Regions from separate parts of the Paenibacillus liaoningensis genome, predicted to be linked through region 1. Evidence: riboswitches for the same ligand, from Rfam matches in the RefSeq annotation. Region 1 holds a riboswitch; each other region holds the start of a gene.
The links. Region 1 has a riboswitch for cyclic di-GMP ahead of AC6B99_RS21195 (transglutaminase-like domain-containing protein). Riboswitches for the same ligand answer to the same signal wherever they lie in the genome.
Positions count from the first base shown of each region.

Region 2: it holds a riboswitch for cyclic di-GMP, as region 1 does, so the genes downstream of both, AC6B99_RS24960 (methyl-accepting chemotaxis protein) here and AC6B99_RS21195 (transglutaminase-like domain-containing protein) in region 1, are expected to answer to the same signal.
Region 3: it holds a riboswitch for cyclic di-GMP, as region 1 does, so the genes downstream of both, AC6B99_RS27590 (glycoside hydrolase family 26 protein) here and AC6B99_RS21195 (transglutaminase-like domain-containing protein) in region 1, are expected to answer to the same signal.

Region 1 is NZ_JCAALU010000013.1:204,576-208,768, forward strand. It holds gene AC6B99_RS21180 (response regulator) at 1-707, shown strand, start outside; gene AC6B99_RS21185 (GNAT family N-acetyltransferase) at 756-1,250, opposite strand; gene AC6B99_RS21190 (hypothetical protein) at 1,487-1,948, shown strand; cyclic di-GMP riboswitch class I at 2,308-2,392, shown strand; gene AC6B99_RS21195 (transglutaminase-like domain-containing protein) at 2,406-3,221, shown strand; gene AC6B99_RS21200 (SdrD B-like domain-containing protein) at 3,505-4,193, shown strand, end outside.
Region 2 is NZ_JCAALU010000017.1:4,485-8,677, reverse strand. It holds gene AC6B99_RS24960 (methyl-accepting chemotaxis protein) at 1-1,527, opposite strand, end outside; cyclic di-GMP riboswitch class I at 1,681-1,764, opposite strand; gene AC6B99_RS24955 (YrzA family protein) at 1,929-2,138, shown strand; tRNA gene AC6B99_RS24950 (tRNA-Thr) at 2,253-2,328, shown strand; tRNA gene AC6B99_RS24945 (tRNA-Pro) at 2,338-2,411, shown strand; gene AC6B99_RS24940 (phytoene desaturase family protein) at 2,548-3,567, opposite strand; gene AC6B99_RS24935 (glycosyl-4,4'-diaponeurosporenoate acyltransferase CrtO family protein) at 3,617-4,193, opposite strand, start outside; gene AC6B99_RS24930 (glycosyltransferase) at 4,171-4,193, opposite strand, start outside.
Region 3 is NZ_JCAALU010000020.1:112,723-116,915, forward strand. It holds gene AC6B99_RS27580 (glycosyltransferase family 2 protein) at 1-799, shown strand, start outside; gene AC6B99_RS27585 (mannosyltransferase family protein) at 803-2,062, shown strand; cyclic di-GMP riboswitch class I at 2,151-2,238, shown strand; cyclic di-GMP riboswitch class I at 2,317-2,405, shown strand; gene AC6B99_RS27590 (glycoside hydrolase family 26 protein) at 2,490-3,437, shown strand; gene AC6B99_RS27595 (glycosyltransferase) at 3,858-4,193, shown strand, end outside.

The DNA.
Region 1 (4,193 bases):
AATTTTCTGGAAAAAAGGATGCAGCCATACGTTGGCGTACGACAAAGGCGCAGGAGCTGTTTCTGTATTTGCTCCAGCATCGCGAACAGCTGGTAAGGAAATCGCTATTAATCGATTTGCTATGGCCCGATAATGGGACGGAGAAAGTATATGCCCAGCTGTATACGACGGTGTACCATATTAGGAAAACGCTTGATCAGTTTGGAAAGTGTTTTCACATCGCCAATACAACAGAAGGATACATATTGACACTTAATCAGGTTGTGCTGGATGTGGAGGAATGGGAGAGAGGAATTGCTGCTGCACCGCCGCTAGCGGCGGCAACCCTTGCGGAATACGAGGAGGCTATGAATCTTTATCGAGGCGATTATTTAAAGGATTATGATTATTGGTGGGCGGAGAGCGAACGCCAGCGCCTGAAGCGCCTGTGGCTGAATACTTCCTATCGCTTGGAAGCTTGGCATGTCGAGCATGGCCAGCTGGATAAAGCGATTGCCGGATATATTCGAATTATCGAGGAGCATGCGCAGGCGGAAGAGGCTTATTTTGCCTTAATGCAGCTGTATGCGTCTAAAGGGAATCATCTTATGGTTAATCAGCAGTACAATGCTTTAACCGCCGCGCTGATGGAGGAATTGAACGAGCAGCCAAGCGCATACATTACAGAATGGTACAAAGATTGGAAAAGCGGCGTTAATGGTTTGTAGACTGGTGAAGGAAACAAAATGGTAAATAATTGGAGGGGCAAGCGAGTGCTATTGACTTTTTAAACCATAGCCCTCATAAATAGCTCTCCAATCCAATGGCCGTGCCATTCTTCTTTCTACTTGCTCGAGAGGCTTAAAACCATACTTGGCATATAAAGTCTGAGCATCTTTTGTACCTAGATTAAAGCTTGTTCCTTTTAGTTTGGGGTGCTCCAATATGGTTTCTAATAGCCACTTGCTAAGTCCTATACCTCGAAACTCGGGTATAACAAATACATCCCCTAACCAGGAAAAGCGGACAAGGTCGGTGACAACTCGCGCAAAACCAACTAGCTTCGCTTGTTCCTTAAGCGGATTCCCCTGATAAATGCCGTAGCACAAAATGGAGTGTTCAATGGCTGCTTGTACAAGTTCTTTGTCAATTCCGTTTGCCCAATAAGATTCCTCGTTTAGAAATTTATAAATCGTTTCAATATCCAAATAAGCTTTATTTGTGCTAATTGTAAATCCGTCGCTTCTAGTCCAAAGTTTTTGTTCTTCCAAAGGGCTGCAGTCCTTTCTGAGTATTCCTTTGAATTATCATACTGTTGAAGGAATAAAAATTCAATATTCTATGCGGCCTATTATTTTGTAAGTTTTGCGAGATTAAACAGAGATTTTGTCGAGAAATTGTAGAGTTGCCCTATTTATAATGGAGGAGTAGGTGAAAATGGAGACGGACAAGCTTTACGAGCTTCATTTTCAAAAAAATAGCATGTCCAAAGGAATGGTTGAAGAAGATGATGATAACCGAGAAGCGGCAAATGAATGTCATTCGCCATTTTCGCTATCCTGAGCTGGCTTGCTGTATAAGCGAGGGAGCCCAGCACCTACGACAGCTGAATTTGAATCAAATGACCGATTACACCATCGTTCGTGGCTTTTATACCCATCATAGAGGTCATTTTATTGGCATTACAGCTACTTCTGAGGGGCCTTTGTTTTTTTATGACAAGCAGTATTTTCAGCTTTCGGAAGGGGAATTTATGATTACTCTGGAGCATGATGATAAGCGGAACACGTTTTCTTTTTGGTGGGACGGGGTGGAAATATGCCGCCTGAACTACCAGCGTCAGCTTTATCGGTACAATGAGGGAATCGTAGATGATGGTATTCGTGATTTTTTTGCGTGGCTTTATTTGTCGACAGGACCAAGGAAGTTTTGGAGATTCCAAAAGTTTTACACGGTCAAAAGCAGCTAAACGCTGTTTCGGGTATCGGAATTTTATCAACCGACATAGGATTGATAAAACGCATGATGGAGTTGAAGCGAGATGGGCGCAGAACATTTGAAAGAATTTCAAAGCTTGAAGCACGAAGATGAAATGCGGTATATGCTCCTGCTTAGAGACGTAAAGGGCATGCTTAAAGAGCGGAAGGAAGAGCCTTTTATGAAACGGTTAAAGCGGAGATGGATGAAGAAAAACCAGAAAATACAAGCCTCAGCCTGGAAATAAAAAAGATTTAACGTATTGTTTATTGCAAATAATGGGTATATACTAGAGATAATCATAGTTTAATATAAGGTAGTTTTTCTACCTAACACGACTTACAAAACTTTACACGATAACGGCAAACCTGTCGAAAGGCAGGGACGCAAAGCTAAAGGGCCTTCTCTATTATTAGATGGCAGCCTAGCCACCGAAGGGAGTTTTTTTTATGCGCAAAAGTTTAACGGTTATGATTTTGCTGGCGTTGATTCTGTCCGTGTTCCCTCAAGCAACTGCTCAAGTGGCAGCGGCAGCTGGGACAAGCTGGCTCGACGAATCCAATGTGGATAAAGGAAGCATCGGCATTCGTTATGAGGTCAAGTCAGGCGTAGATACAAGGCTGGTTGTAGCCAAAGACGGCAAAAATTATACGTATGCGCTCCGGACAAACCAGACAGAAGAATGGTTTGCGCTTCAACTGGGCAATGGAGATTATACGATTTCATTATTGGAAAACGTAAGTGGTACCAAAAAATATAGAGCAGTTCATACAGGCAAAGTTACCTTGAATTTGAGTGACAGCAGCCTCGTCTATTTGAACTCCATACAAAATATTGATTGGAGCAGCAACAGCAAAGCGGTTAAGAAAGCATTGGAACTGACTAAGGGAGCAAAGACGGATACCGAGAAGGTAACGGCGGTTTACAATTATATTGTAGCGAATATTTCTTACGATCATCAGCTTGCGGCTAAGGTGACCAACGATTATTTGCCTCAAATCGATCGTACCTTTAGTTCGCAGAAAGATATTTGCTACGGCTACGCTGCATTAATGGCAGGCATGCTTCGCAGCTTGGACATTCCGGCCAAGATGGTGACGGGCAAAGCGTCTGATGTATCAAATTATCACGCTTGGAATGAAGTATATTTGGACGGCAAATGGATCACGATCGATACGACGCTTGATGCTGGCCTGAAGAACAGCAAGAAAGCGGGCAAAATGATTAAAGACAGCTCGCGTTATACGGCTGCTAAAGTTTATTAAACGGAAATAAACACATATAACTCAATAGGTACACACAGAAGCTTCGTCTATCCTTCATCGGATGGACGAAGCTTTTTTGCAGTTATTTAGCTGACGGATAAAGGGGAGGCTTGTAAAGTTTTTGTACAGTTGGGCTGGATATAATTTTCTTATTTGAATACAAGGAGGAAGAGGATGGAAAATGACGTGGTATTCGTAAGGTAATGTTTATGTACTAGGCATTATCGGTATTCACAACAAGAGAGAAACTAGAGGAGATAGAGAAAAAGAGAGGATTGATGAGATGCCCGCAAGTAGACAGAGAGCGATCAGGCACAAGATTTCCTGGATCATGCTGCTCGTTTTGCTGCTGCAAGCTGCATTACAGCCATTCGCAGCACCGGCACAGGCAGCAGGACCGATTACAGGGCTGACTTTTACAAAGACAGCCAGTGTGAGCACTGTTAATGTAGGAGATACCTTCAAGTATACGATCTTGTATCAGGCAGATGGAGCAACTCATGTCGGTAAGAATGTAACGATTGTTGATACAGTACCGGCACAATTTGAAATTGTAGATGGCTGGGAGGATGGAGGCTGGGATACGAAAAATGGCCAAACTCTAACCGTCAATGCACATCCATTGCCTTCCGGTACTTCGGTGAAGCTGGAAATTCCCGTGAAAGCGAAGCCGACTGGCTCAAGCTCGGTTGTGCCTACGACGAATACGGCGACGATTACACTCGTTGATTCAGCGGAAAGTACAACGGCATCGGCGAATGTAACGATTAACGCGGACCCGAATCCGGTAGCTACACCGACGCCTACAGCAACACCGACGGCGACGCCAACTGCTTCGACCTACGACAAGTGGTGGGCTTATAAAAGCCAAGCTACGGGATTTGGCAGCACAGTTCCGATTATTGGCGGAGCGGTTGAGTATACGGTAGGCATTAAAGGCGAAGCCGGCAATGCTAACCCTGGCAGCTTGAA
Region 2 (4,193 bases), on a different contig from region 1:
ATCGGTAATGCCTTTTGTAATTTCATCAATGCCGACAGAAATTTCGCCCATTTGCTCGGACAATACGCTGCTTTGATTTTCCAGACCATTAAACATTTCGCTAGCCGTCACCGATGCCTGCTTCGTCGTTTCTATCACTTCCGAGAAGCTGCTCAAGCTTTGGCTGCTGTCGGCAAAATCGTTCTGAATAAGCTTAAGCTCCTTCGTAATATCTTTGGAAATGATATCGGTCTGGCTCGACAGCTTGCGAATTTCCTCCGCTACTACAGCAAAGCCTCTGCCATGCTCGCCTGCACGCGCCGATTCAATCGAAGCATTCAGCGACAATAAATTCGTCTGTGTGTTCAAATCCTGAATGCCGCCCAAAAACTTCGTTACATTATTGTAGCGCTCATTGATTCGGTCGAAGGACTCGGTAACTCGGGCAAATTGCTGCACCGTCTGATTCACCATCTGCACAACGCCCTTCATATCGGTGGAGCCTATACGCGATGACTCTCTCATTTCTTTCATGTCGCGATTAATATATTCGGTTGAAGCCGCAATTTGCTGCGAGCTTGCCGATATTTGCTCCGTTACGGCCGAGATCGAAGTTGCATCATCATACTGGGTCATCAAAATCGTTTTGCCGTTGCCAATCTCTTCCTTCACCTGCTCGGAAGCGTTCTGATTGCGAACAATCATATCGCCCATATTGCGCGAGGCTTGCAGAACAACCGTGCTTACATCCATAGTCGAACGAAGGGTGTCACGAAGCTCACTTCCCATTTGCGCCAGCGAGCGGTCAATTTGACCAAATTCATCTTGGCGATCCAGCTTCTCATCATAGGTGAAATCGTTATTTTGATAAGCGGTAATACGCTTCATTAAACCAACGATGCCTTTTTTTACATTCCGGCTTAACGAATACGACATGAGGAACGGCAGTACTGCCAGCAAAACAATATTGATGATAATAATCGTATTGGCAGCTGCAATACTTTTATTTAATGTCTCCTGTGTAGCGACCGTATCCACTTCGAGCCAATTTTCTACCGTTTCATTCGCAAAGCTGAGAACAATCGTATATGTACTGACAAGCTGTTTGACCTTGGCGGAGCGGTCTTCAATGGTTAGCAGGCTGTGATTGCCGTTTTCTTTATTAAGCTGCTCCAGTGCAAGGCCAAACACATTGCCTTGGTTCGAATAGGCGGTGCCGTTATCCCCGTGAGGATATTTTTCATCCAGGTACGCTAGTGTAACCTTCAATTTTTCTACCCGCTCGGGCATCGACTTAAGTGCCAAGTTGATTCCATCGTCGCCGGTGCTGCCGTTTTCTACGGCATCAATCATCGAAAGCAGCGTGCGCAGCATCGAATCCGATATCCCTTGATATTCTTTTTTGGCCTCCTGAAGCTCATTTGAAGCTTTCACTGCACTTCTAACCGAAGCATTTTGCATAAAAATCCACCCGCCAGCGACGACGTTGAACAAGGTGATTAATGAAGTGATAAACAACAGCTTCGTTGTAACCTTTTGTTTCTTCAAGAAATCAGAAATCCTTGATGTCCATTTTAACCATTTTGCCTCTCTCAATCGGTTAATCATCATTTTCTCTCCATCTCTCCTATTACACTGAAAAAACAAAAGCTATCCAATCACCGCGACGAATTGAACAGCTGAATCAGCCTATAGTCCTGTACCGGTGGTTTGGCTGCCATAGTTCAATACCTTAGGCCCATAACTTTGCGCCCCTATCTTTCAATAAGTTTGCCTTTTTCAGTATGTAATTTTCTATTTATTTCGACACTTTTAAAGTATAATTTAGGAAAACCTTTTTGTAAATTATAAAAAGCGAGATTATCTGACATGATACTTTGAAACTAGTGCCTAACAACGTTATAATATTAGCGAATGCTAGCTATTAATGAGATTTTAGGGGGGACAAGATGGATTTTCGACTAGATTTAATTGAGGATAAAATCGAATTTTTTGAGGCTTTTGACTTACGTACGCTCGAAAAGCACATTGACCAGCAAATTGAAGCGAATAAAGCACTGCTATTACAAGTTCATGCGATTAGTCATCATGCGGTGTTTCATCCCGATCGCGGGAAAATGCTGTACAGCGCAGTCGTTCATTTTAAAGTTAAAAAATAGGCCAATTCGGGCATTTGAACGCTGCCCGAATTTTTTTCAAAAAAATTTAAAAAAGGTATTGCATCCTCCTAAAGTTCTGTGGCATAATACATCTTGTGTCCGATACATAACCGCGCCGTTGTAGCTCAATTGGTAGAGCAACTGACTTGTAATCAGTAGGTTGGGGGTTCAAGTCCTCTCGACGGCACCATTTTTTTCCCGGGACGTAGCTCAGCTTGGTAGAGCACCTGGTTTGGGACCAGGGGGTCGCATGTTCAAATCGTGTCGTCCCGATATTTTATAAGTTGTTTCAAGCAGGCCCTCTAACTTAGAAGGGTTTTTTATTTTTTTCATTAAAAATAAACCGCGCTTAGCTGGAAGTTTTGCTGCCCCCGCTAAGCGCGGCTTTTCTTTTGCCCCAATAGATTCATTAATGATGCTGCCGAATCATCGCCTCTGCGGTGAGCAGCCCTGACATGGCAACCATCGGCGTTCCCCCGCCGGGATGGGTCGTTCCGCCCGCAAACCATAGTCCGCGCAAATCCGCACGATTGGACGGCCGCAAAAACGTCTGCTTTGCTGAATTCGAGGAAATGCCATAGATGGCGCCGCGAAATGCCGACGTATCCCGCTCCAAATCCTCCGGTGTATACAAAGCAAGCTGCTCTGCTTCCCGATCCAGTCCCTCCAAGCCAGCCAGCTGCTTCATCAGACGGCCCTGATAGCGCTCCGCCTCCCGCTCCCAGCTCCAAGCGTCCGACGTATACGGGGCATTCGCCAAAATAAACAGGTTGCTGCCTCCTTCCGGCGCCAGTTCCTGTTCCATATAGGCGGAACAGCATACATAAATCGCAGGATCGGCAGGAGCCTCGCGGCGCGCGAAAATCGCCGAAAATTCCTCCCCATACCTTTCCGGATAAAATACAGTATGATGCAGCAGCTTATCGTAACGTCTGCGTATGCCTGCAAGAGTGACAAAGCCGGACAGAGAAGGCTCGTAAGTTGAAATATGGCGATTCGTCATGGCAGGCCGCAGCTGCTCGCCGAGCAAATCGCGGCATACGGACAGCACATCTCCGTTCGCGAGCACCAGATCGGCTGGCACAAAACCGCATTCCGTCTCTACTCCGCTTACGCCGCCGCCTTTTGCAGCAATGCACTGCACACGCACCGAGGTGCGTATTTCCGCCCCCATTTCCTCCGCAAGCTGGCGCAGACCTTCAACGATGCTGTAGGTGCCGCCTCGAACACCAAAAACGCCAAGCTCTGTCTCGACATGCGGCAGCATCGCGAAGATTGCTGGCGCCCGATCAGGAGCTGATCCGACATAGGTCGCATAACGTCCAAACAAGGCCAGTGTGTTGGGATGGCGAAAATAGCGGCGCAGCAGCATAGCGGCAGCAAGTCCTCCCGGTCCGGCGCCTACAACAGCAACATGCCTGGTCTTCATTTATAGTCTCTTCCTTCCCATGCTAGAATCAGCTTTCTATAAATGCCCGTCATAGACGGCTCGATCCGCAAATTCGCCTGAGCCGCAGCCGGTTATATCGCAAAATCGCTATAAACGGCAAATTGGCCGCCAGCGCGTAGCCTACCATTAAATAGCCATACAAAGGCTCGTTCCAGATGAAAAATAACGGCGCGGGCACGATGGACAGCCAGTGCGTCCATTCGCCTCTGAGCGTTTCCCCCATGTACTCCTGGTAATAGGCTTGGCCGCGCTTAGCAAGCCTTTTCTTCTGGAATCCCCTGCGGAACAAAAAGCTGCCATCCGGCACGCTGTCCTTCCAGGAGCGGATGAACAGCACCTGCTCGTAGAAACGCTCCTCGCCGCTTTTATCAGGCTGCTTCGGCTCTGCTCCTCTGCCGAAGTGCCGCTTCTCCTTGCTGCGCTCCGCTTTGCGCACTGTCCCGCCTGCTCCTGCTCCTGCTTCTGGTCTTGCAAACCAGCGCTGTGGCAAGCTCGTATGAAAATAGGAGACGCCGAGATGGACGAGCAGCCATCCGCCAATATTCAGAGCGAGCACAGCCAGCGACGGCAATGCCTGCGCGCTCATAGCTTGCCTCGTTCCCGGC
Region 3 (4,193 bases), on a different contig from region 1:
CAACCGTTTTGTGAGCGGGCTGAAGCTTTCCCGGAACGTCGGGCATCAGCGGGCACTTCTGGCGGGCTTGTTGACGGCGAAGGAGTATGCGGATTGCATTATTTCCATCGATGCCGATTTGCAGGACGATATTACGGTGATCGACAAGTTTATTGAGAAGTACAAGCAGGGCTATGAAGTCGTGTACGGCGTGCGGAACAAACGAACGACCGATACGATGTTCAAAAAGTTCAGCGCGCAATTTTTCTACAAACTAATGATTAAGCTTGGTGTAAACGTCGTTTATAATCATGCGGATTACCGGATGATGAGCAAGAAGATCGTTGATAAGCTGGAGGAGTACCAGGAGGTCAATCTATTCCTGCGTGGCATTATTCCTACCATCGGCTTCAAATCCGACAGTGTGTACTACGATCGTCTGGAGCGAACCGCCGGCGAATCGAAATACCCGTTGAAAAAAATGCTTATCTTCGCATGGGAGGGCATTACCTCCTTTAGCGTATCTCCTATCCGCGCAGTGTCGGTTGTCGGCTTTTTTATGTCGGTCATGAGCCTCGTGTTCGCCCTTTATGTATTCGTCAGGCATTTGCAGGGAAACACGGTATCCGGCTGGAGCTCGATGATTCTTTCGATTTGGTTCATTGGCGGCATTCAGCTGCTGTGCATTGGACTAATTGGCGAATATATCGGCAAAATTTACATTGAAACGAAGAAACGCCCGAAATACTTCGTGGAAACCGTGCTGCATAACGTTGTGCCAGCGGAAACGAAATCGCAGCAATTACAAGAGACGAGGTGACGAATGGAATCGCTGCTGCTTAAAGCAAAATCGAATACGCAAGTTTTGATCTTCCTGCTCTCCTTGTTTGTCATTACGAGAATATTGCTTTATTTTGCAGGCTTTCTCGGCATGAATCTGTTTCCGAACTATCAAATTCCGCCGGACTATACGGTCGTGCAGGGGCATGATTTCACATCGAGCCAGCTCTCGATCCAGACGGATATTTCACAGCTGAAGAAGCCGAGCTTCGAGGATCTAAGGAAATTTGACAGCGTATGGTACTTGGGAATTGCCGAAAATGGCTATGATACGTATAACATCAACGAATCGCATCCTAGTGCAAATTGGGTGTTTTTCCCTTTATACCCTTTGTTAGTCTTTTTGGTGGAGTCTATTTCTAAATACGATGCGACAGTCGTGGGATCGGTTTTATCGAATTTGTTTTTGCTCGTATCACTTTTTTATTTTTATGGCATTTGTTTAAAAAGAGGACTGAAACAGGAGCACGCCCAAGTCGCGGTGCTGCTGCTGCTCATTTTTCCGACCGCCATCTTCTATGCCGTGCCTTATACAGAGAGCCTGTTCCTCATGCTGTCGCTAATGACCGTCTATTATGCGATGCAAAAACGATATTTTCTCGCGTTTCTGTTCGGGGGCTTGTCCGCTGTGACGCGCAATTTGGGCTTCGTCAACTTGTTTTTCGTTGTGGGTACGCTGTTGATCGAACACAGGCTGTACCGTTTCAAGTGGAAGGACACGAAGTATTTAGGCTATGCAATCATTTCGGCGCTGCCGCTAGCCGGTTATCTGTTGTACATGAAATGGCTTACTGGCGATTTGCTGGCTCCGATTACCGAGCAAAGCATCAACTGGTATCGCAAGACGGTTGCTCCGTTCTCGAACTATATTCATTTTATCCAAAAGCCTTATTTCTCAGGAAATGGCGGCTGGGAAAATGGCCTGCTTGCCTTTATTATCGCGAATGCCGTCCTCGTCATTTTTGCTGCCTTTCTTATTATGCGCTGGAAAGATATTCGCCGTAATGCTCATGAATGGCTGTTTTTTGCCTATGGATTGCTGCTTATGCTCATTCCGTTCGCCAGCGCCGAATTTTTGCAGAGCATTCCACGTTATGTCATGGTTGCGTTCCCCTTCTACATTTATTTTGCGGATGTGCTGAAAAATAATAAGGCGCTGCAAATGTTTTATTTCATGATGTTTTTCCTGCTTCATATTGTGTATGCGATTTGCTACTTTAATGGATATTTTTTCGTTGTATAAATTTATGAAAAAATAAATTGACGAAATTTGCGCTTAAGGTGTACAATAGCACCATATTACTTTAGCTCGTACTTTATACCTAGATCGTTTAACGAAAAGGCAAACTCAGGGAAACCTGATGTGCGCAAAGCTACAGGGGCTTCATTCCTAACGGAATATGCTCGCCAGCTACCGAATTCAACATCGATTCTTCCTTTATTAATCAAGGTAGACTTTGTTCTTTCGGGAGCAGGGACTATCTTTTTTTTATTGCTTACACGAAAAGGCAAACTCAGGGAAACCTGATGTGCGCAAAGCTATAGGGGCTTCATCCTTTAACAGGATATGCTCGCCAGCTGCCGAAGCCCGACATAGCCTCCTTTGCCTGATGAAGGTGCGGCGTGTTCTTCGGACCACGACCATCATTCGCTCGGGGGAGGAACTTACTATGAAAACTACAAAATTCGCTCTTACACTCCTTATGCTCGCTTCGACATTACTCTGGGCACTCCCTGCTAGCGCGCAAACCAACTTTTACAACGGAGCATGGATCGGCACTTGGCCGAACCAAAGCTTGAACAACATCGCTGCCTACGAGCAACTAATCGGTGGACACCAAGATGTTGTACATACTTTTGTCAACTCGAACCAAGGGATTAATGAATGGAAGGGCTTTATGGACTATGTAAATAATAATGGTTCGATTAACCTACTTACCCTTGAGTTTAAAAATAAAAATTACAAAGAATATTCGACTGCTGATATTAATAGAGGCGTAGTAGACGCTTACCTGAAACAAACGGCAAAACAACTGGTTAACTGGCAAGCAGCTAACAAAAACCCTGAAATTTGGCTTCGCATTTTCCACGAAGGCAATGGCAACTGGTACGGCTGGGGCGTTGGCGACAGCACAGTTAACACAAACGAGACTTACAAAGCGGCATTCCAACGTGTCGTTACGATTTTCAGAGAGCAAGGCGCAACGAATGTAAAATTCATGTACAACGTAAACGCTGAAAATGTTGGCAAAAACGCATCGTTTACAGCTATGTACCCAGGCGATGCTTACGTAGACCTGCTTTCGATCGATGGCTACAACTTTGGAACGAAAGAATCGTGGAGCTCGTGGAGAAGCTTTAACGACGTATTCTACGCTTCGTACCAAGCGCTGACAAGCATTTCGAGCAAGCCGATCATTATCGCTGAAACTGGCACAACAGAAAGCGGCGGCAGCAAAAACGAATGGGTTATTGATGCGATGAATCAAGTGCAATCGCCAGCGTACAGCCAAATTAAAGGCTTGATCTGGTTCAACGAGAACAAAGAGCTGGACTGGCATATCGATTCGTCGGCTGATAGCCTGAGCGCTTACCAAACGCTGCAAAAAACGCTTTAATAGATTAGACTGGGCTAGTCGTCAAGTCCTGGTCTCAACTCTATCAAACACTGGCTGATATAATACTAAATAGGTATTCTGAGAAAACTCTAATTTCGCGTAAACCGCGTAAAATTAGAGTTTTTTCGCTTTTTTTCTACACTTTTGCCAATAAGATTACAATGTTAAGAAGAAAAATTAACTTTTAAAGGGGCAAGGATTGTGATAAGATAACTTTGAATTTGAGCCTTAGCCGCCAAAAATATCATATTTCCGGCCGATTTAACAAATATCGACAGCGAAATTAGACAGTATAGTCAATCCATGTTGTAGATTAGTCAGAAAAGGAATGGAATTATGGCGAATAAATAGAGCGCAAAGGATTGGGGTTATTTGAAAACAAAAGCTAGGTACATATTAACAACGCTATCCATTGCTATCATGATCGTGTATCTAGTATGGAGACTTGTACAAACACTCCCATCTGGCTGGTCATTAATTTTTGGATCGTTGTTACTATTTTTTGAAATCATTTCTATTTTTCAATCCGTTTTATTCCACATTCTTCTGCTAAAACCCACTGAAAGAAAGCCTGCGCCATTACCTGACAACCTTTATTCTGTGGATGTTACGATCGCTACCTACAATGAACCGCCATCCTTGGTTAGAAAAACCATACTTGCTTGTAAAAACTTGAATTATCCGGAAAATCTGTTAAACATTTGGGTGTGTGATGATGGAAAGCGAGCGGAAATGAGAGAATTAGCCGAAGGTTTA